4 regions of the Actinomadura sp. NPDC000600 genome follow, and region 2 is predicted to be linked to each of the others. Evidence: riboswitches for the same ligand, from Rfam matches in the RefSeq annotation. Region 2 holds a riboswitch; each other region holds the start of a gene.

Region 1 (4,504 bases), on a different contig from region 2:
CGTGGATCCGTGGTGCCATCTCTTCCTCCCGCAGTCGATGTGGACGGCACCACGACGCACCGGGCCGGGGAGAAGTAACGTCGGCCCCGGCGTTACCTTCTCGACTCGTGCCGCGTCCTGGTGGAGGAACCACGACACGCAGCCCGGGAGCACCGTGACCCGACAGGACAAGCTGGCCGCCGACTTCGAGGCGCACCGCCCCTACCTGCACGCGATCGCGTTCCGGGTGCTCGGCCAGCACGCGGACGCCGACGACGCGGTGCAGGAGGCGTGGCTGCGGCTGGCCCGTACCGGCGGCGACGGCATCGAGGAGCTGCGCGGCTGGCTCACCACGGTGACCGGACGGATCTGCCTCGACATCCTGCGCCGGCGCGGAGTCCGCGGCGAGCAGCCACTGGAGCCTGAGCTCTGGACCGCCTTGGGCGACCTCGGCCCCGACCCCGAGGCGGAGGCCGTGCTCGCCGACTCGGTCGGCCTCGCCCTGTACGTCGTCATGGACGCTCTCACTCCGGCGGAGCGGGTCTCGTTCGTGCTGCACGACGTCTTCGAGATGCCGTTCGACGCGGTCGCGGCCGTCCTCGGCCGGAGCACCGCCGCCGCCAAGATGCTCGCCAGCAGGGCCCGGGGACGGATCCGGCTCGGCGCGCCCACCGCCGACGCCCACTCGGCGGCACGCGGGGTCGTCGACGCCTTCCTGGCGGCCGCCGGCCGGGGCGACCTCGCGGGCCTCCTCACCCTCCTCGCGCCTGAGGTCGAGCTGCACAGGGGCCCGAGCGTCGTCCGGGGCGCGGACGAGGTCGCCGCCCAGGCCACCGTCGGGGCCCGCCGGGACGCGAAGGGCCACCCGGCACTGGTCGACGGCGTCCCCGGCGTTCTCATCACCATGGGCGGCCGCCCGTTCCTCCTGATGGCCTTCACCGTCGAGGACGGCCGAATCACCACGATCCGGACGCTCTCCGACCCGAAGCGGCTGGCCCAGATCGTCCCCTCCTGGGTCACCTGACACGCCGGGTCCGCACGCCTTGAGCGCCCCTTTCGACGGGGGCGCTCTGGGTGGCCGGGCGTCAGTGGGCGGGGGTGTCCGGCTGGGGTGGGGTGCGGATCAGGAGGGTCACCAGGACGGCCACGGTGGCCAGGGCGAGGGCCGAGACGGTCGCCGCGGTGGTGTAGCCGTGGACGAGGGCGCTCACCCGGGAGGCGGCCGGGCCGTGCTCGCGCAGGTAGCCGGCCGTCGCGCCGATCGCGACGGTGTTGACGACGGCGGTTCCGACCGACCCGCCCATCTGGGACGCGGCGTTGACGACGGCGGCGGCGACCCCGGCCTCGCGCGGGGAGACGCCGGCGGTCGCCAGCGAGAAGGCCGGCGGGAACACGGCGCCCATGCCGATCCCGAGCAGGATCTCGACGGGGACGACCGAGGCGGCGTAGCCGCTGCCCGGGTCGAGCCGGGTCAGGACGGCCAGGCCGGCCGCGGCGATGAGCAGGCCGCCGCCGATCAGCAGGCGGGCGGGCACGCGCCGGGTGAGCAGGGCGCCGACCAGGTACCCGCTGACCGAGTTGGCGAAGGCGAGCGGCAGGAACGCCAGGCCCGTGCGCATCGGGGAGAAGTGCGCGACCACCTGCAGGTAGTAGGTGAGCGTCAGGAAGATCCCGAAGGCGCCGACGACCGCGGTGGCCACGGCGAGGTAGGCGCCTGCCCGGCCGCGGTCCGCGAGGATGCGCAGCGGCAGCAGCGGTGCGTCGTGCCTGGCCTGGCGCGCGATGAACAGCGCGAGCGCCAGGGCGCCGGTCGCGAGCGGCGCGGTGGTCTGCCACGCGTCCCAGCCGTGCGGGGCGGCCTGCCCGGCGCCGTACACGACGGCCGCCAGGCCGCCGGTGACGAGGACGGCGGAGATCCAGTCGACGCGCGCCCCGGGGAAGCTCGGCGGGGCCGGAAGGACGATGCGTCCCGCCACGGACGCGGCCGCGGCGATCGCCACGTTGACGTAGAGGCACCAGCGCCAGTCGGCGTACTGGGTCAGCGCGCCGCCGAGCAGCAGCCCGACGGCCGCGCCGCTGCTCGCCACGGCGCCGTACACGCCGAACGCCTTCGCGCGCTCCTTCGGTTCGGTGAACGTCACGGCCAGCAGGGACAGGGCGGTGGGCGCGAGCAGCGCGGCGAACGCCCCCTGCAGGGCGCGCCCGACCACGAGGACGCCGAAGCCGGGCGCGGCGCCGGCGATCATCGAGGCGACCGCGAACCCGGCCAGCCCGGCCAGGAAGCTGCGGCGCCGCCCGACCAGATCGGCGATCCGGCCGCCGAGCAGGAGCAGCCCGGCGAAGGACAGGGTGTAGGCGGTGATCACCCACTGCCGGTCGGTGTCGCCGAAGCCGAGCGCGTGCTGGGCCGTGGGCAGCGCGATGTTCACGATCGTGGCGTCGAGCGCGATCATCAGCTGCGCGACGGCGATGACGACCAGCGCGGCCCAGCGGCGGTTCGGGACGCCCGCGGACGGGCCGGACGCGGTGCGCGACGTGATGGCGGTCATGGAACCCACCTCCCTTTAAGTGAAGGGTTCTCCTCCAGATATTAACTGGAGGTTTCTCCTCCGTCTAGAGGTGGAGCGGGATCGCGTACGGCCTTGGAGAGGGAGGGACTCAGAGCACCTCGGGATCGCCCACCGGGGCGCTGAGCTGCGGGTTTGATCGCGGGAAGCTTGCCATCCCTTGGTGATTTCTGTAGGTTTGCCGCTCCAAGACGCTCTCCAGGCGTTTTGTCCCACTTACGTGGGCGGGGTGCCCTCCCCGCGGAACAAGGCCCCGAGACGGTCCATCGATCGGGCCTCACATCGTCAGCGCCGCTTCTCCCTCAGCGGCACCCGCCGAGTCCGCCGTCGCGCGGAGCCGGGGACCCACCTCGCACCGGGGTGAATCGGCCTGCCCAGGCCGTAGGGCGACTTCCACGCCCGAACCCGTCAGCTAACCCGGTAGGCGGCACTTGGAAGCAAGGAGCCCCCTTGAAAGGCAAGCACAGCAAGCAGTCGCGCCGTCTAAGGCTCGCCCCCTGGGCCATCGGCACGATGACGGGTCTCGCCACCTTCGGCGTGACGGCGGCACTGCCGACGACCTTGCAGCACGCGACCATCGAGACGGCCGCCGCAGCCCAGACCGTCCCCCAGCAGCAGACCGCGCAGCTGCTGGCCGAGCGGCGGACGCAGGTCGGAGAGCGGAGGCAGGCCCGGGCCGCGGCCCAGTTCCAGAAGGAGTTCAAGGCGCCGACGAAGGCCGAGGCGACGAAGAGCCGGTCCTCGACGAAGGTCGAGTCGAAGCCGGTCTCCGCGAAGAAGCAGGCCGTTCCCCAGCAGCAGGCGGCCGATCCCAAGGCGGCCAAGCGGGCCCTGGTCATCAAGCGGGCCAAGAGCTGGCACCCGCACACCGCCCAGCGGGTCCCCTACAGCCAGACCGGGTCGCACAACGGCTACCGCACCGACTGCTCGGGCTACGTCTCCATGGCGCTGGGGCTGCCCAAGCCCGGGCCCAACACCGTCGGCCTGACCTCGTCGCGATACACCCAGCGCATCAAGATGTCCCAGCTGAAGAAGGGCGACCTCGTCATGGACGCCCTCGGCAGCAACACCACCCGGCACGTCGTCATCTTCGAGAAGTGGGCGAACAAGCAGCACACCTCGTACTGGGCGTACGAGCAGCGCGGGCGGTACGGCACCGACCACCGGACGCTCACCTACGGGCTGTCCTCTGGCGACGAGTACAAGGCGTACCGGCCGACGTCCCTCAAGTAGGCGGCGGCTCAAGAGAAGCGCCCGGCATCGGCGGATCGCCGGTGCCGGGCGGAGCGGGTTGTAGAGCGGTCACAGGTCAGACCGAGCGGACGGCCCGCATGGACTCCTTCAGGGAGCCGAGGGTCGCGAAGACGGCCGTGGGCTCGTAACCGCAGTGGGCCATGCAGTTGGCGCAGCGGGAGTCGCGGCCCCGCCCGTAGGAGTCCCAGTCGGTCTCGTCCAGGAGTTCCTGGTAGGTCTGGGCGTAGCCGTCCGACATCAGGTAGCAGGGCCGCTGCCAGCCGAAGAGCGAGTAGGACGGGATCGCCCAGGCCGTGCAGGGAAAATCGACCTTGCCCTCTAGGAAGTCCAGGAACAGGGGCGAGTGGTTGAAGCGCCACCGCTTGCGGTTGCCGTCCCCGAACGCCTTGCGGAACAGCTCCCGCGTCTCCTGGACGCCGAGGAAGTGGTCCTGGTCGGGAGCCTTGTCGTACGCGTAGCCGGGCGAGATCATCATCTCGTCGACCTCGAGGTCGTCGTTGAGGTAGTCGAGGACGTCGATGACGGTCTGCGGCGTGTCCGTGTTGAAGATCGTCGTGTTCGTGGTGACGCGGAACCCGCGCCGCTTGCACTCCCTGATGGCGGCCACCGCGTCGTCGAAGACGCCCTCCTTGCACACGGACTCGTCGTGGCGCTCGCGCAGCCCGTCGATGTGCACCGCCCACGCGAAGTAGGGCGACGGCGTG
Region 2 (4,504 bases):
GCTCCTCGATCGCCGCGCGGACACGGTCACGGGTAGCTTCGGCCACGAGATCTGGCCGGTTTAGGACATTCGAAACGGTCCCAACTGAGACGCCCGCGCGCCTCGCGACCTCACGGATGCTGGTCTGTGGCAACTCGCTCCTCGTCCCGCTCCATGGGCGTTTTCCCAGGTAGTGGAGTTTTGCATGGCGTGGCACCGAATGCACGGTCACACATGGTGAACGTACGGGCGCGTAGCGCTCTTGACCGGCGCTTGACGGGCCGGATCCGGCCGCCTAGCGTTCCGAGCCGAAGCGTAGCTTGAAACGATTCACGATCTTCGTTCACTTGCGAGGACCGGTGAGTTCGGCGGGAGGGGCGGGTGCGGATGGCTGGCGATCTCATCCCGTCTCCCTCGGCAGGGCAACGAGTGAATCGTCACCCGGAGTTCCCCCGTACACCCCCGCAATCGGCCATGCGGCCACCTCCGGCCAAGCGCGTGAGACAGCAAAGGAACCCGATGATCTAAGTCCGGAAGGGTCCGGACCCGGCAACCCAACGCGCGTACAGATCGAGGCCAACCCGTGCCTGTGCAGCGGACGGCTGCATCCCCGCGGTCATCACCACGGACGAGGGAGGACGGAGTGGAAACAGCAGCCACACTCGCACGTCGTGGCACCGACGATTTCGGGCTGAGCGAAGAGGAGATCCGACTGCTCGCCCAGATCGCCAGCGGTGTCACCGCCGATGTGGCGGCGCGCAAGCTGGAACTGAGCGCTCGGACCTTGCGGCGCCGGCTGCGGACGATCTGCGACCGGCTGGAGGTCAACACCCCTATCGAGGCCGTGGTGTGGGCGGCCCGAAGGCAGCTCATCTAGCCTGCACCCCCGACGCTCGCCAGGGGACGGCGGGCGTCATCCGGAGAAATGGCGGCTCGTTCGAATTCCGTCCGACCCCGCAGCGGCGGCGCCGGCGCCCTGGCAGGTAGGTCCCTGCAGAAGGCGCCGCCGCGGACGGCGTTCGAACCGGGCACGCCCCCTGAGCCGGCCCGACGGCCGGCAGGGCCGCCCTGCCCGACACGTCCGCCCGGATCGACGTGCCCGTCCTCATCCGGCACGGTCGGCGCGACGAGTCCGGAGGCACGGCGTTATCGATCGTCGTACGCGTTGCCTGCCGGGCCGCCGGTCAGGCGACCCGCACTCCGCCGGCGAAGGGGCGTCCGTCCATGGAGGCGATCTTCACGACGTCTCCGGTCTGCGGGGCGTGCAGCATCTTGCCGCCGCCGACGTAGATGCCCATGTGGTGCAGGTCGGAGTAGAAGAACACGAGGTCGCCGGGCTGGAGCTCGCTGCGCGACACGTGCGTTCCCGCGTTCCACTGGCTGCCGGTGTAGTGCGGCAGGTTGATGCCGACCTGCTTGTAGGCCCACATCGTGAGGCCGGAGCAGTCGAAGGTGCTCGGCCCGGCGGCGCCCCACACGTACGGGCGGCCGATCTTGCTCATCGCGTACCGGAGCGCCTGCGCGGCCTTGCCGGTGCCGACGACCGGGAGCTTGGCGAGCTGGGTCGGGTCCTTGTCGACGAGCTTGCCGCGGATCTTCTCGTAGGCGTCGGTGACCTTCGTGCGCTGCGACTCGAGCTGCGACTTCAGGTCCTTCACCTGCTTGGCGCGGGACTCGGCGGACTTGCGGGCCCGCTGCGCGGACTGCATGGCCTGCATGAGCCCGAGCACCTGGGTGCTGTCCTGCTTGGCGAAGTAGTGCAGGGTCGCGGCCTGGTCGAGGATGGACTGCGGGTCCTGGGAGGCGACGAAGGAGACCGTGGGGTCGGAGCCGCCCTGCATGTAGCTCGTCGCCGCGAGGGATCCGACCTTCTGGCGGAGCGTCTCGAGCGTCTTCTCCTGCCGCTTGGCGTTCTCCGTGGCCACCTTGGCGGCGCGCTGCGACTGCGCGAGCCTGACCTTCAGCCCGTTGTACTGCTCGGTGAGCTGCTCCAGCTGGTCGGCGAGCTTGAGGGCCTTCGTCCTCAGCTCCTTGGCCGAGGGGTCGGGGTCGGCGTGCGCGACGGCGAGCGTGTGCGGGACGAGCGCGTACGGAGCGGCCGAAACGACGATGAGCGCGCCGACCGCCGTGGCCGCGCGCCCGTAGAAGCGTGAAAGGGAAGCATGCCGCGATCGCTTCACGAATACTCCTCTCCTCAGCCGCCTACCGGGTTAGCTGACGGGTTGGGGCCGGAGCAGCCCGTCCGCGGCCGCGCGCGAGCGATCGCTCGCGGCTGCGGATTCACCCCTCACGGTTGGTCGTCAGGGCGATCCCCCGAAACGCTCCGAAAGTGGGTCCCCGGCTCCCAGGACGCTGGTTGCGGCCTTGGGACTCGGCGGTTCGGCCTCCGTCCTGCGGTCGGCCGACGTCAGCGATGGACACTAACGGAACCCGCATGGGATGCCAACCAGAACATGCGAATTGGCAGGTGGCGCGGCGCGGTGGCGGCGCGTTCGGCCGCCTGCGCGGAGGGGTGCCCCTGGCGAGCGGCGGCGTTCGATAATCTCGCCTGTTTGTGGAAGTCGTGATCCGGCGTGCCCGCACCGCCGACGTCCAGGAGATACGCAGGCTCGTCGATCTGTACGCCGGGTCGGGGCGGCGCCTGCTGAAGAAGACGACGGTCAAGCTGTACGAGGACGTCCAGGAGTTCTGGGTCGCCGAGGACATCCAGCACGGGACGCCTGGGCGCGTCGTCGGGTGCGGCGCCCTCCACGTCATGTGGGAGGACCTCGCGGAGGTCCGCTCGGTCGCGGTCGAGAAGGAGTGCGGGGGACGGGGAATCGGGCACCGGATCGTGACCCGCCTCCTGGAGACCGCAAGGGAACTCGGCGTGCGGAGGGTGTTCTGCCTTACCTTCGAGGTGGAGTTCTTCGCCCGCCACGGCTTCCAGCAGATCCTGGGGACTCCGGTGGCGCCTGAGGTGTACGAGGAACTTCTCCGCTCCTACGACGAAGGCGTGGCAGAGTTCTTGGACCTCGACCGGGTCAAGCCGAATACGTTGGGCAACACCCGGATGTTGCTTCGCCTGGAGGACTGACTCAAATGAGCGATTCCCCCCACAGCGGGCGGCCTTATCGGCCCCAGCAGGGGCAGGGTTCGTACGGCCCGCCGCCCCAGTACCAAGGTCCTCAGTGGCAGCAGCCGCAGCAGCAGCCGTCGTCCCAGCAGCAGTGGCAGCAGCAGCCCCAGCAGCCCCAGCAGCAGTGGCAGTCGCAGCAGCAGTGGAACCAGCAGCCCGCCTATGACGACCACGGCTCCTACGACCACCACGGCTCCTACGACGACGGCGGTGATCTGGCGCTGGCGCCGATCCACCGTCGGGCGGGCGCCCGGATCATCGACAACGCGCTCGTCGCGGTCTTCGGGTTCGCCCTCGTCCTTCCGGTGACGATCGGTGCCTTCGGTCTGGGCAAGCCCGGCAGCAAGACCGAGGACGAGGGGGGCGTGTGGAACTGGCCCATCATCTTCACCCTCTTCTGCGTGCTGTCCGTGCTGCCGTTCATCTACGAGGCCGTCCAGTTGTCCATGTGGGGGCGCACGCTGGGGAAGCGCGTCCTCGGCCTTGGCGTCGTCCAGGCGCGTCCTGCGGGCAGCCCGATCACCACGACGCAGGCCGTCTGGCGGGCGGGGATCACCCACGTCGGCTACCAGCTCGGCGTCTTCTTCTTCCTCGTCTTGGCGGTGATGGTGTGGGACTACGCCGCGTACGGGATGGTGCTTGTCTGGGCGGGCGCACTCATGGCCTACCTCTGGGCGATCTGGGACCAGCCCCTGCACCAGTCACTGCATGACCGCTTCGCCGGCACGCTCGTCATCGACGAGCGGGTCGGATATGACGATTCCGAGTACTCCGAGTACGCGGGCTAAGGCCACGATGGCGGCACCGCTCGCCGAGCCCGGACAGAGGCTCCTCGCGCGCGTCGTCGACACGCTCGTCGTCGGCATCCCCGTCGTTCTCGTCGTCCGCGAGCTCGTGTCCGGGCACACGGCGGACGTCGTGGCTCCGACAGCCGTAGCCGGATGCATGCTGCTCTACGAGGCGGTCCAGCTCGCCCTCTGGGGCCGGACGCTCGGCAAGCGCGTCGCGGGCATCGAGGTGGTCGCGGCGACCGCTCAGGAGGCCCCTGGAGCGGCGGCACAGGGGGCCGGGGAGGCCGCCGGGGCCGCCGGTCCCGGGGGCGCGTCGGCCATACCCGTTTCCGTGCCCGGATTCGTGCCCGTGACGGCCCCCAAGCCCGAGGAGAGCGCGCCTCCGGGGGAGGCCGAGTCCTCCGGTGCGCACGCGCGTCCGGACGTCCTGCGCTGCGTTCTGCGCGCCGCCGTCTATTCGGTGCCGATCGGGCTGCGCCCGATTCCCGTTCTCGGTCTGCTCGCGAGCATCTTCTGGGTCGTGAACGCGGGGGCCGTGTTCGAGGGCACGAGCCGCCAGGCCGTTCACGACAGGGTCGCCGGGACGCTCGTGGTAAAGCGCCCCCGGCCCGAATCC
Region 3 (4,504 bases), on a different contig from region 2:
CTCGGCGGGGGTGAAGTCCAGTGCGGGGTCGGGTCTCACGCGCCCGCCGGGGACGTGCCCGGGCAGCGGGCTCCACGGGGTGGTCAGGGCGAGGACGGCCGCGACCCCGGCGAAGAGAACGGCGGCCGTGACGGCGGCGGCGACCCGGGGCCGCCGTGCCGGGGCGCCGGGGGCGCCGCCCGGCCTTCCGCCGGCGGTGCCCTCGGCGCTGCCCTCGTCCGTCTCCGCCTCGCTCATGCGAGCTCCTCTTTCACGTAGTCGCGCCAAAGTGCGGTGAAGCGCTCCCGCGTGAGGCCCAGCACGTCGCGCAGCGCCGCGGCCTCCGGGGCGCGCCCGGCGGCCCGGTAGAGCCGGACGAGCGCCGCCTCACCGTACCGGTCGGCGACCATCCGGCAGGCGAGCCAGGCCTCCTGGTAGGCCTGGGAGAGGCGCGGGGAGCCGCCGGCGAACGCGTCGGCCGCGGGGAGCGCGGACGGCGCCCGCCCGGCGGAGACCTCGCGGCGCAGCTCGCCCGCCGCCGACCGGGTACTGATCTTGACGCGCCGGTAGCCGACGTAGTCCGCGAAGCCCTCGATCAGCCACAGCGGGGTGCGCCGGTCGCGGGCGCCGCCGGTGGCGACGTGGGTCAGCTCGTGCGTGAGGACGACGTTGCGGCCGAGCTCGTTGAGGCGGCCGAAGGTGCCGGGGGAGATGATGACGCGGTCCTCGCCGCGGCCGTCCCCGGGGGCGATGGTGGCGAGCGCGGCGATCTGGCCGAGGCTCTGCCCGGGGCCGGCGAGCGCGGAGGCGAGGGAGGCGTCGGCGGGGACGAGCGCGACGACCCGCTGCGCCCACCCCTTGCCGACCACGGAGGTGACGACCGGGACGGCCGCGTCCAGCCGCGCGGCGATGCGGTCGAGGCCGGTGCCGTCGCCGATGACGAGTCCGGCTCGCCCCCTGACCGCCGTCAGGGGGCCGCTGTCCCAGATGTCGGCGTCGTCGGTGAGGCCGCGGGACGTCCCGTCCCCGACGACCGTCCACGTCCCGCCGCGCGGGGCCAGCGTGAGGTAGCGGGTGCGGGCCACGTCGCTCCTGTCGAAGCCGCGCAGCCTGTAGCGCACCTCGATCCGGACGACGGCGTTGCCGCCGTCCATGGCCTCGGTGTTGACGATGCGCTCCCGCCAGTTCTCCAGGGGGAGTTTCCGGAGGTTGCCGTACATGAGGGCCTGGGCGTCCCGGAAGGCGGCGGGGGCGTCGCCCACGCTGGCGAGGAAGGCCATGCGGTCGCCGTCGCGGACGGCGCGCGCGCGGTTGGCGAGGACGGCGGCGGCCGTCTCCGGGCTGAACGTCCCGGCGACCCGCGAGGTGGCGGCGCCGGCGCCGCCGGCGCCGGGCGCCCCGCCGCCGGAGCGCGAGCCGACCAGGCCGGCGCCTCCGGCGAGCAGGGCGGCGGCCCCGCCCGCGCCCAGGGCGAGGACCCTGCGCCGCGTGACGGTGGCGTCCTGCCCGGGGCCTTCCTCCATGGGCGCGATCCTATGCAGGACGCGGGGCGAGGGGCGGCATCACGACCGGTAGTCCGGGTAGCCGTAGCCGACGACGTCGTCTGTGGAACGTTCCTTTACGCGGACGGCGTTGTCGGTGTTGCCCTCGACGGCCTCGATCGTGCCGTCGTCGATCTCCTCGACGACCAGGCCGACGTGCCGGATGTCGTCGAAGGACTTGCCGCCGTCCCACGCGTAGAAGACGATCGCGCCGGGCCTCGGCTCGGTGCCCCAGCGCCCGTGCTCCTGGAACCAGCGGGCGTGCGCGACCGTCCAGGCGTCGCTGCCGACCTGGTCGCCGAAGCCGATCTGCTCGCCGACCCAGGAGACGAACATGTCGCACCAGTTCGCGTCGCTGTAGCCGTCGAGGGACCCGCCGTCGCGCGCGAGCGTCTCCCGCGCGCGGGACGTGGACATGTACCACTCCTGGAACTTGGTCTCGCCGCCGCCGTCCTCCTCGACGCCCACCTGCGAGCGGGCGAGCCTGATGGCCTGCGCGGCGGTGGGCCGCGACTTCCCGGCCGCTCTGGCGGAGGGCCTGCCGGACGACACGGCCGACGGCCGCTCGGGCCGGGTCTTCTTGGGGGTCTTCGAGGCGCGGATCCTGGGCTCGCCCTCGGACTTGCGCCTGGACGGGTCGCCGTGCGCCGCCAGGCCGGGGGCCAGGTCGGCCGCGGCGGCGGACCTCACCGGGGCGGAGCCGAACGGCAGGACCGACGCCTGCGCCGTGGCGGCGGCGGTGCCGAGCACGGCGGCGCCGACGACGACGCCGCCGGTCGTCCGCCACGTGATGGAAAGGGGGTGCGGCTTCCGGTGCTTGCCCGGGGCCTTCTTGCGGTGCGCGCGTGGCACGGGGGTCTCCTCGGCTTCCATGGCGCCTACCGGGTTAGCTGACGGGTTCGGGCGTGGAAGCCGCCCTACGGCCGCGAAGGCAGGCCGATTCACCCCGAAAAGGACACAGTGGGTCCCCGGTTCCGCGTCGGACGCGCATGCGGGGCACGGCGGTCCGCGGATTCGGCGGTGGCGTGCCCGGGGGCGGGCACACCGGTTCGGATTGGGGGAGCTCCGGCGGCGGGGGGTGCCTGCGGAGCGAAAGGGGGGGCCGGGGCGTGGTCGCGTGGCGGCCACGCCCCAGGTACCGCTGCGGGATTCTCTCCTTCTCTTCCAGACGCCTACCGGGTTAGCTGACGGGTTCGGGCGTGGAAGTGGCCCTACGGCGGCTCTCGCCGGTGCCCCGGGAGAGACGCGCCGATTCACCCCGGGTGCCGGAATGCCCGTCCGGAAAGACTCTCCGGACTCCGGCGGATATGGGTCCCCGGTTCCGCTCTTCGGCGGATTCGGCGCTGCCGCTGCGATCCTGGGGGCGATATGGGGCCCTGCGCGGGACCTGTCTCCCGCGTGCGAAAGAGCGGCGCCTGATGTTGTGTGCGGACGGCGCCCCGTCTCCGGGGCCGTCCGGGGCCTGCCCCGTGTAGGCCACTGCGGCAGCACGCTCGGCGCCATGCACGCGGCAAGCGTGCGCACGGTGGGGCGGGGGTAGGCCTGGTCTGCGTCGAGACCGTGCGGCGCCTGCGGGCGCCGCGGGACGGCACGTGGGGCGTGCCGCCCGGGGGTGCGGCGCGTGGCTCGCGCCGCCGTCACGCGGGTGCTGGATGCTCCGCGTGGGACCGGGGCGCCTGGGGGGCGCCGCGGGTCCACGGCGTCTGGAGGGCGCCGTGAGTGGTGACAAGGTACCAAAGCCCCAAGAGAAGGCAAACCCCCCCAAAATCAACAACGGACCAGGTCAAGCCCGGTCCGTTGTCGATGAGGGCCCCGTCACACCCGCGCCGCGGGGGTGTCAGGGCGGTGCGTCAGGGGCGTCCGGCGCCGTAGTAGTTGCTCAGGTAGTAGCCGGAGGTGATGTCGCTGATCTTGACGACGTCGCCGGTGTGCGGGGCGTGGATCATCTTGCCGCCGCCCACGTACATGCCGACGTGGCCGAGGTTGCTGAAGAAGACCAGGTCGCCGGGCTGCAGGTTGCTCTTGGCCACCCGCTTGGTCGCGGCGTACTGGGAGTTGGTGGTGCGGGTGATGCCGACGCCCGCGGCGGCCCAGGCCTTCATGGTCAGGCCGGAGCAGTCGTAGGAGCCCGGGCCCTCGGCGCCGTAGGAGTAGGGCTTGCCGAGCTGGGCGTAGGCGAAGTCGAGCGCCGCGCGGGCCGGACCGCTGGCCGGGCCGTTGTAGGTGCCGCCGGTGCCACCGCCGCCGCCCGGGCGCGACGGCGTGCCGCCGCCGAGCCGGCGCACGAGCGCCTTCTGCTTCTGGACCTGCTTGTCGAGCTCCTGCTTCTGCTTCTTCAGCTCGTCCTGCTTGGACTTCACCTCGTCGTAGGCGGACTTCGCCTGGGCCTGCTCGCGGCGGAGCCGCTGGGCCGTCGCAAGGAACTGGGTGAGCTGGGAGCTGCGCTCGTGCGACAGGTGCGAGAAGACGGCCGCCTGGTCGAGGATCGACTGCGGGTCCTTGCTGCCGACGAAGCCGGTGACGTCGGCCGAGTCACCGTTCTTGTACGCGGTGGCCGCCATCTGAGCGATCTTGGACCGCTGCTCCTCGAAGCTTGCCTGCTCCTGCTTGCTCGCCTTGGTCGCGGAGTCGAACTTCTTCTTGGCGACCTTGAGCTTCTCGCGGTTCTGGTTGAACTGCTCGACCTTCTGGTCCATCTGCTCGTTGAGCTTGTCGAGCTTCTTCTGGGCCTGCGCCCGGGTCGGCTTGGGCTCGGCGTGCGCCACCACCGGGGAGCAGGTCAGGGAGACCGCCACGGTCAGGCCGGCGACGGCCGCCAGGCGACGGGAGACGCCTCTGCCCGCGGAACCCGCCCTGCGGGCAGGCCGCTGCGCCGGTGCCCCGATGTGATCATTGGCCACGGTCGGTTTCGCCCCTCTCGTCCAACGACGTCAGCGGACGACATTAGCGAGGGGCAACAGCCGTCACAACCGATTCATCACTCT
Region 4 (4,504 bases), on a different contig from region 2:
CGGGGATGTCGACGGTGAGCCGCTCGACCGGCTCGTGCTTCTTGCCGTCGATCTCGCGGGTGACGACCTGCGGCTTGCCGACGGTCAGCTCGTAGCCCTCGCGGCGCATGTTCTCCACCAGGATCGCCAGGGCCAGCTCGCCGCGGCCCTGCACCTCCCAGGCGTCGGGGCGCTCGGTCGGCAGCACCCGGATCGACACGTTGCCGACCAGCTCGCGGTCGAGCCGGTCCTTGACCATCCGAGCGGTGACCTTGGTGCCCTTCTCGCGGCCCGCCATCGGCCCGGTGTTGGTGCCGACCGTCATGGAGATCGCCGGCTCGTCCACCGTGATCAGCGGCAGCGGGCGCGGGTCGTCCGGGTCGGCGATGGTGTCGCCGATCATGATCTCGGGGATGCCCGCGATCGCGATGATGTCGCCGGGCCCGGCCTCGTCCGCGGGCTTGCGGGTGAGCGCCTCCGTCATCAGCAGCTCGGTGATCTTCACCCGCTCGATGCTGCCGTCGTGCCGGCACCAGGCGACCTGCTGGCCCTTCTTGATCATGCCGGCGTGCACCCGGCACAGCGCGATCCGGCCGAGGTAGCTGGAGGCGTCCAGGTTCGTCACGTGCGCCTGGAGCGGGGCGTCCGGGTCGTAGGACGGCGCCGGGATCGTCTCGGTGATGACCTTGAACAGCGGCTCCAGGTCGTCGCTGCCGGGCATGGCGCCGTCGGCGGGCTTGTCGAGCGAGGCCCGCCCGGCGCGACCGGAGGCGTACACGATCGGGAAGTCGATCTGGTCCTCGTCGGCGTCGAGGTCCATGAACAGCTCGTAGGTCTCGTCCACGACCTCGTCGATGCGCGCGTCGGGGCGGTCGGTCTTGTTCACGACCAGGATCACCGGCAGCTTCGCGGCGAGCGCCTTGCGCAGCACGAACCGGGTCTGCGGGAGCGGGCCCTCGCTGGCGTCCACCAGCAGGACGACGCCGTCCACCATGGACAGGCCGCGCTCGACCTCGCCGCCGAAGTCGGCGTGCCCCGGGGTGTCGATGATGTTGATCGTCAGCCCGTTGTGCAGGACGGCGGTGTTCTTCGCGAGGATCGTGATCCCCTTCTCGCGCTCCAGGTCGTTGGAGTCGAGCACGCGGTCGTCGACGTCCTGGTTCTCGCGGAAGGCCCCGGACTGCCAGAGCATGGCGTCGACCAGCGTCGTCTTGCCGTGGTCGACGTGGGCGACGATCGCGACGTTACGGAGGTCGTCGCGCGTGGAGATGGGCATGCGGGTTCGCCTTGCGTGAGAGTTCGGGGATCGCCGCAGACACGCGGCAGTCCCCCATTCTACTTGGCCGTGCGTACCATCCATCCCGAGCCGTTCGTACCGCCGGTCACACCGGGCCCCGATTGGCGAACTTTGCTCGTTCTTTGTAATCTTCCCGAGATCCGGTCGTCCGGAGTCCCCTCCCCGGGACTGCGGCCGGAACGCCGAATCTCCCGAGAAGCGGGAGAACCGGGGACCCACCACCCTCGGGGTGAATCGACACGTGTCGTAGGGCGACTCCTGGCCCGAACCCGTCAGCTAACCCGGTAGGCGTGCGAGGAGAGGAGAACACCGGCTTGGTTCCGGATTCCCGTCGGCGGCGTCGCATCATGCCCACCGCCACAGCCACCCTGCTCCTGATCGGCCTGGGCGCCGCCGCGCCGAACGTCGCCCGCGCCGCGCAGCCGTCCCGGCACGCCGCCGCGCCGTCGGCGCCCAGCCCGACCCCGACGACGGAGAAGGGCCTGCGCAAGAGCCTGGACGCGCTGAACGAAGAGGCCGAGATCCTCACGGAGAAGTTCAACAAGGCCCGCGTGGAGCTCGGCAAGGCCCGCAAGGCCGAGCAGGACGCCACCAAGGAGGCCGCGCGGCTGCGCGCCCTCGCCGAGCCCGCCCGCCAGCGGCTCGGCAGCCTGGCCGCGGCCAACTACATGGCCGGCGGCCCCGACGTCCTCTTCGGCTCCGGCGCGTCCGCCGAGGGGCTGTCCGACCGCGCCTACCTCGCGCAGAGCCAGGCCACCGCCGTCCTCGCGCTGAAGAAGCAGATCGACCAGGCCGACGCCGCGCAGCGCACCGCCCAGGCCAAGAGCGCGCAGCTCAAGAAGGCCTGGGACGACGCCAAGAAGGCGCGCGACGCGGCCAAGTCCAAGGTCGGCGAGGTGATGAAGCGCCTCGACAAGCTGACCACCACCCACGCGCGCGACCCGCGCACCGGGCTCACGGCCACCGTGAAGGGCTCGGACCTGCCCGCCAAGATGGCCCGCAAGGCGCTCACCAAGCTCGGCTCCCCGTACGTGTGGGCCGCCGCCGGACCGAACAGCTTCGACTGCTCCGGCCTCGTCGTCTGGGCCTACACCCAGGTCGGCAAGCCCGGCCTCCCGCACTACACCGGCGACCTGTTCGCCATGGGCACCAAGGTCTCGCGCGGCTCGCTGCGCTCCGGCGACCTGGTCTACTTCGGCAGCAACCTCCACCACATGGGCATCTACCTCGGCGACGGCAAGTACCTGCACGCCCCCCAGACCGGCGACGTGGTCAAGATCTCCAAACTCAGCGAACGCTCCGACTTCGCCGGCGCAAACCGGATCAGCTGAGGCCCTGAGCCGCGAGGAGGTCTATGACCGGGCGGTCGCCGGGGAGCCAGTCGACGTCGTAGAGCTCGGACGGGGTGAGCCAGCGGAGTTCCAGGTGCTCCAGGGCCTGCGGTTCGCCTTCGACGATCTCGGCCGTCCAGACGCGGAGGAGGCTGCGCTCGCTCAGGCGCCAGTCGCCGCCGACGCGGCGGCCGAGGCGGACCTTCACGGCCAGTTCCTCGTGGCACTCGCGCACCAGGGCGTCCTCGTCCGACTCGCCGGGGTCGACCTTGCCGCCGGGCAGTTCCCAGCCGCCCGCCATGTGCGGCGGCTCCGCGCGCTGGGCGGCCAGCAGGCGCCCCTCCGACAGGATCGCCGCACCCACCACCACGAGATCGATCTCGACCAGCTCCTCTCCGTGCTTCTCCCTCAGACCGCGGCGCCGGTCCGTCCGGTTCCGTTGCCCCGGAGGGCGTCGACCAGTCGCGTCGCGTCGCGGACGATCTCCTCCAGGCGGTCGCCGTGCGCGCCGCGCCAGTACAGCTGACCGCAGTCGGCGCAGCGGCCGTAGACGTCGTAGTTGCGTCGCGTGCCCGCCTGCAGCTCGCGCTCGATCTCCTGCTTGTCGACCGGGACGAGCTCGCCGTTGCATGCGGTGCAGCGCGTCCACGGCCGCAGGACGGGCGCGAACCGGTCGAGCAGGTCGCGGAGCTGGTCGTCCGGGCGCGAGCCGCGGACGTAGGCGCCGAACCACAGCGCGCGGCGGCGCAGGAGGCCGCGGTCCTGGGTGAGCAGGACACGGCGCTCCTCGTTGGCCTGGACGACGAGCGCCGGGTCGTCCATGTCGTTGTGGTAGGCGGTGTCGAGGCCGAGCAGGCGCATGCGCCGGGCCAGCGTCCCGAGGTGGACGTCGAGGAGGAAGCGCGGCGCGACCTGGCCCGGGTCCAGCGTGACGGGCTGGGGGCGCGGCACCGCCGCCACGCGGACCTCGGCGCCGACCGCGGGCCGGGTGGCGGGCCCGGCGGGCTCGCCGTCGGCCGTCATCGGGCCCGCCTCGGGCAGCGGCACGCCCAGCGACTCCACGAGGTGCCCCAGCGTGGAGGTCCCGTCGTAGGGCACGCGGGCCGGGGCCGCCCGCCGGGCGGCGGGCAGGAACATCAGCAGCTCGTCGGCGACGCGGATCGTTATCTCGGACTCCACGCAGATCAGCATGCCACGTGCGGCCGACGATTCTCCTCGGCTCAGGCCGCCGTCACGCGCCCGGCGGACTCCGTCAGCGACGCCAGCAGGGCGGGGACGTCGTGGCCCGTCAGCACTCCCCCGCGCTTGACCACCCGGCCGCCGACGAGGACGGTGTCGACGTTGCGCGTGTCGGCCGCCAGCACCACGGCCGCGACGGGGTCGTGGGCCGCCGCGACGCCTAGGGTGTCGGTGCGCAGGACGAGGAGGTCGGCCTGCTTGCCCGGGGTCAGCGACCCGGTGGCGTCCGCCAGCCCGGCGGCCTCGGCTCCCTCGATCGTCGCCATCCGGAGGGCGTCGGCGGTGGTGAAGCCGAGGCCGGCGCCGTCCGGGCGGCCCCGTTCGAGGAGGTAGGCGGCGCGCATGACGCTGAACATGTCGCCGGGTCCGCAGGCGACGGTGTCGGCGCCGAGCGCGGTCGGGACGCCCGCGGCGCGGGCGCGTCCGGTGGGCGGGGCGCCGATGTTCACGGCGGCCTCGATGGCGGGGGCGACGGAGACCGTCCCGCCGCTCCCGGCGATCCGCTTCAGCTCCTCGTCGGTGTAGAAGTTGGCGTGCACGTACATCGCGGGGTGGTCCATCAGCCCGTGGGCGTCCAGGAACGCCAGGCCGCTCGCGGCGCTCTCGGCGCCGTGGCCGCCCATGTGCGCGGTGACCGGCAGCCCGAGGTCGCGGGCCG

The links. A riboswitch is a leader RNA that binds a small molecule or an ion and turns the genes downstream of it on or off. The one in region 2 is predicted to bind cyclic di-AMP.
Region 1: linked by a shared signal. The riboswitch ahead of ABWI07_RS01125 (NlpC/P60 family protein) and the one ahead of ABWI07_RS15385 (C40 family peptidase) in region 2 are both predicted to bind cyclic di-AMP.
Region 3: linked by a shared signal. The riboswitch ahead of ABWI07_RS35640 (CHAP domain-containing protein) and the one ahead of ABWI07_RS15385 (C40 family peptidase) in region 2 are both predicted to bind cyclic di-AMP.
Region 4: linked by a shared signal. The riboswitch ahead of ABWI07_RS07285 (C40 family peptidase) and the one ahead of ABWI07_RS15385 (C40 family peptidase) in region 2 are both predicted to bind cyclic di-AMP.

The regions. Positions count from the first base shown of each region.
Region 1 covers NZ_JBEUPD010000001.1:258,378-262,881, reverse strand. The annotation lists gene ABWI07_RS01140 (carboxymuconolactone decarboxylase family protein) at 1-19, opposite strand, end outside; gene ABWI07_RS01135 (sigma-70 family RNA polymerase sigma factor) at 155-1,003, shown strand; gene ABWI07_RS01130 (MFS transporter) at 1,065-2,528, opposite strand; cyclic di-AMP (ydaO/yuaA leader) riboswitch at 2,850-2,988, shown strand; gene ABWI07_RS01125 (NlpC/P60 family protein) at 2,997-3,779, shown strand; gene hpnH (adenosyl-hopene transferase HpnH) at 3,856-4,504, opposite strand, start outside.
Region 2 covers NZ_JBEUPD010000009.1:36,705-41,208, reverse strand. The annotation lists gene ABWI07_RS15395 (LacI family DNA-binding transcriptional regulator) at 1-196, opposite strand, end outside; gene ABWI07_RS15390 (transcriptional regulator) at 623-856, shown strand; gene ABWI07_RS15385 (C40 family peptidase) at 1,164-2,159, opposite strand; cyclic di-AMP (ydaO/yuaA leader) riboswitch at 2,163-2,353, opposite strand; gene ABWI07_RS15380 (amino-acid N-acetyltransferase) at 2,534-3,055, shown strand; gene ABWI07_RS15375 (RDD family protein) at 3,061-3,885, shown strand; gene ABWI07_RS15370 (RDD family protein) at 3,893-4,504, shown strand, end outside.
Region 3 covers NZ_JBEUPD010000036.1:21,387-25,890, forward strand. The annotation lists gene ABWI07_RS35630 (M48 family metallopeptidase) at 1-237, opposite strand, end outside; gene ABWI07_RS35635 (hypothetical protein) at 234-1,502, opposite strand; gene ABWI07_RS35640 (CHAP domain-containing protein) at 1,542-2,372, opposite strand; cyclic di-AMP (ydaO/yuaA leader) riboswitch at 2,380-2,550, opposite strand; cyclic di-AMP (ydaO/yuaA leader) riboswitch at 2,675-2,873, opposite strand; gene ABWI07_RS35645 (C40 family peptidase) at 3,371-4,420, opposite strand.
Region 4 covers NZ_JBEUPD010000004.1:4,581-9,084, forward strand. The annotation lists gene typA (translational GTPase TypA) at 1-1,255, opposite strand, end outside; cyclic di-AMP (ydaO/yuaA leader) riboswitch at 1,447-1,583, shown strand; gene ABWI07_RS07285 (C40 family peptidase) at 1,624-2,607, shown strand; gene ABWI07_RS07290 ((deoxy)nucleoside triphosphate pyrophosphohydrolase) at 2,600-2,986, opposite strand; gene ABWI07_RS07295 (Mut7-C RNAse domain-containing protein) at 3,016-3,798, opposite strand; gene ABWI07_RS07300 (amidohydrolase family protein) at 3,828-4,504, opposite strand, start outside.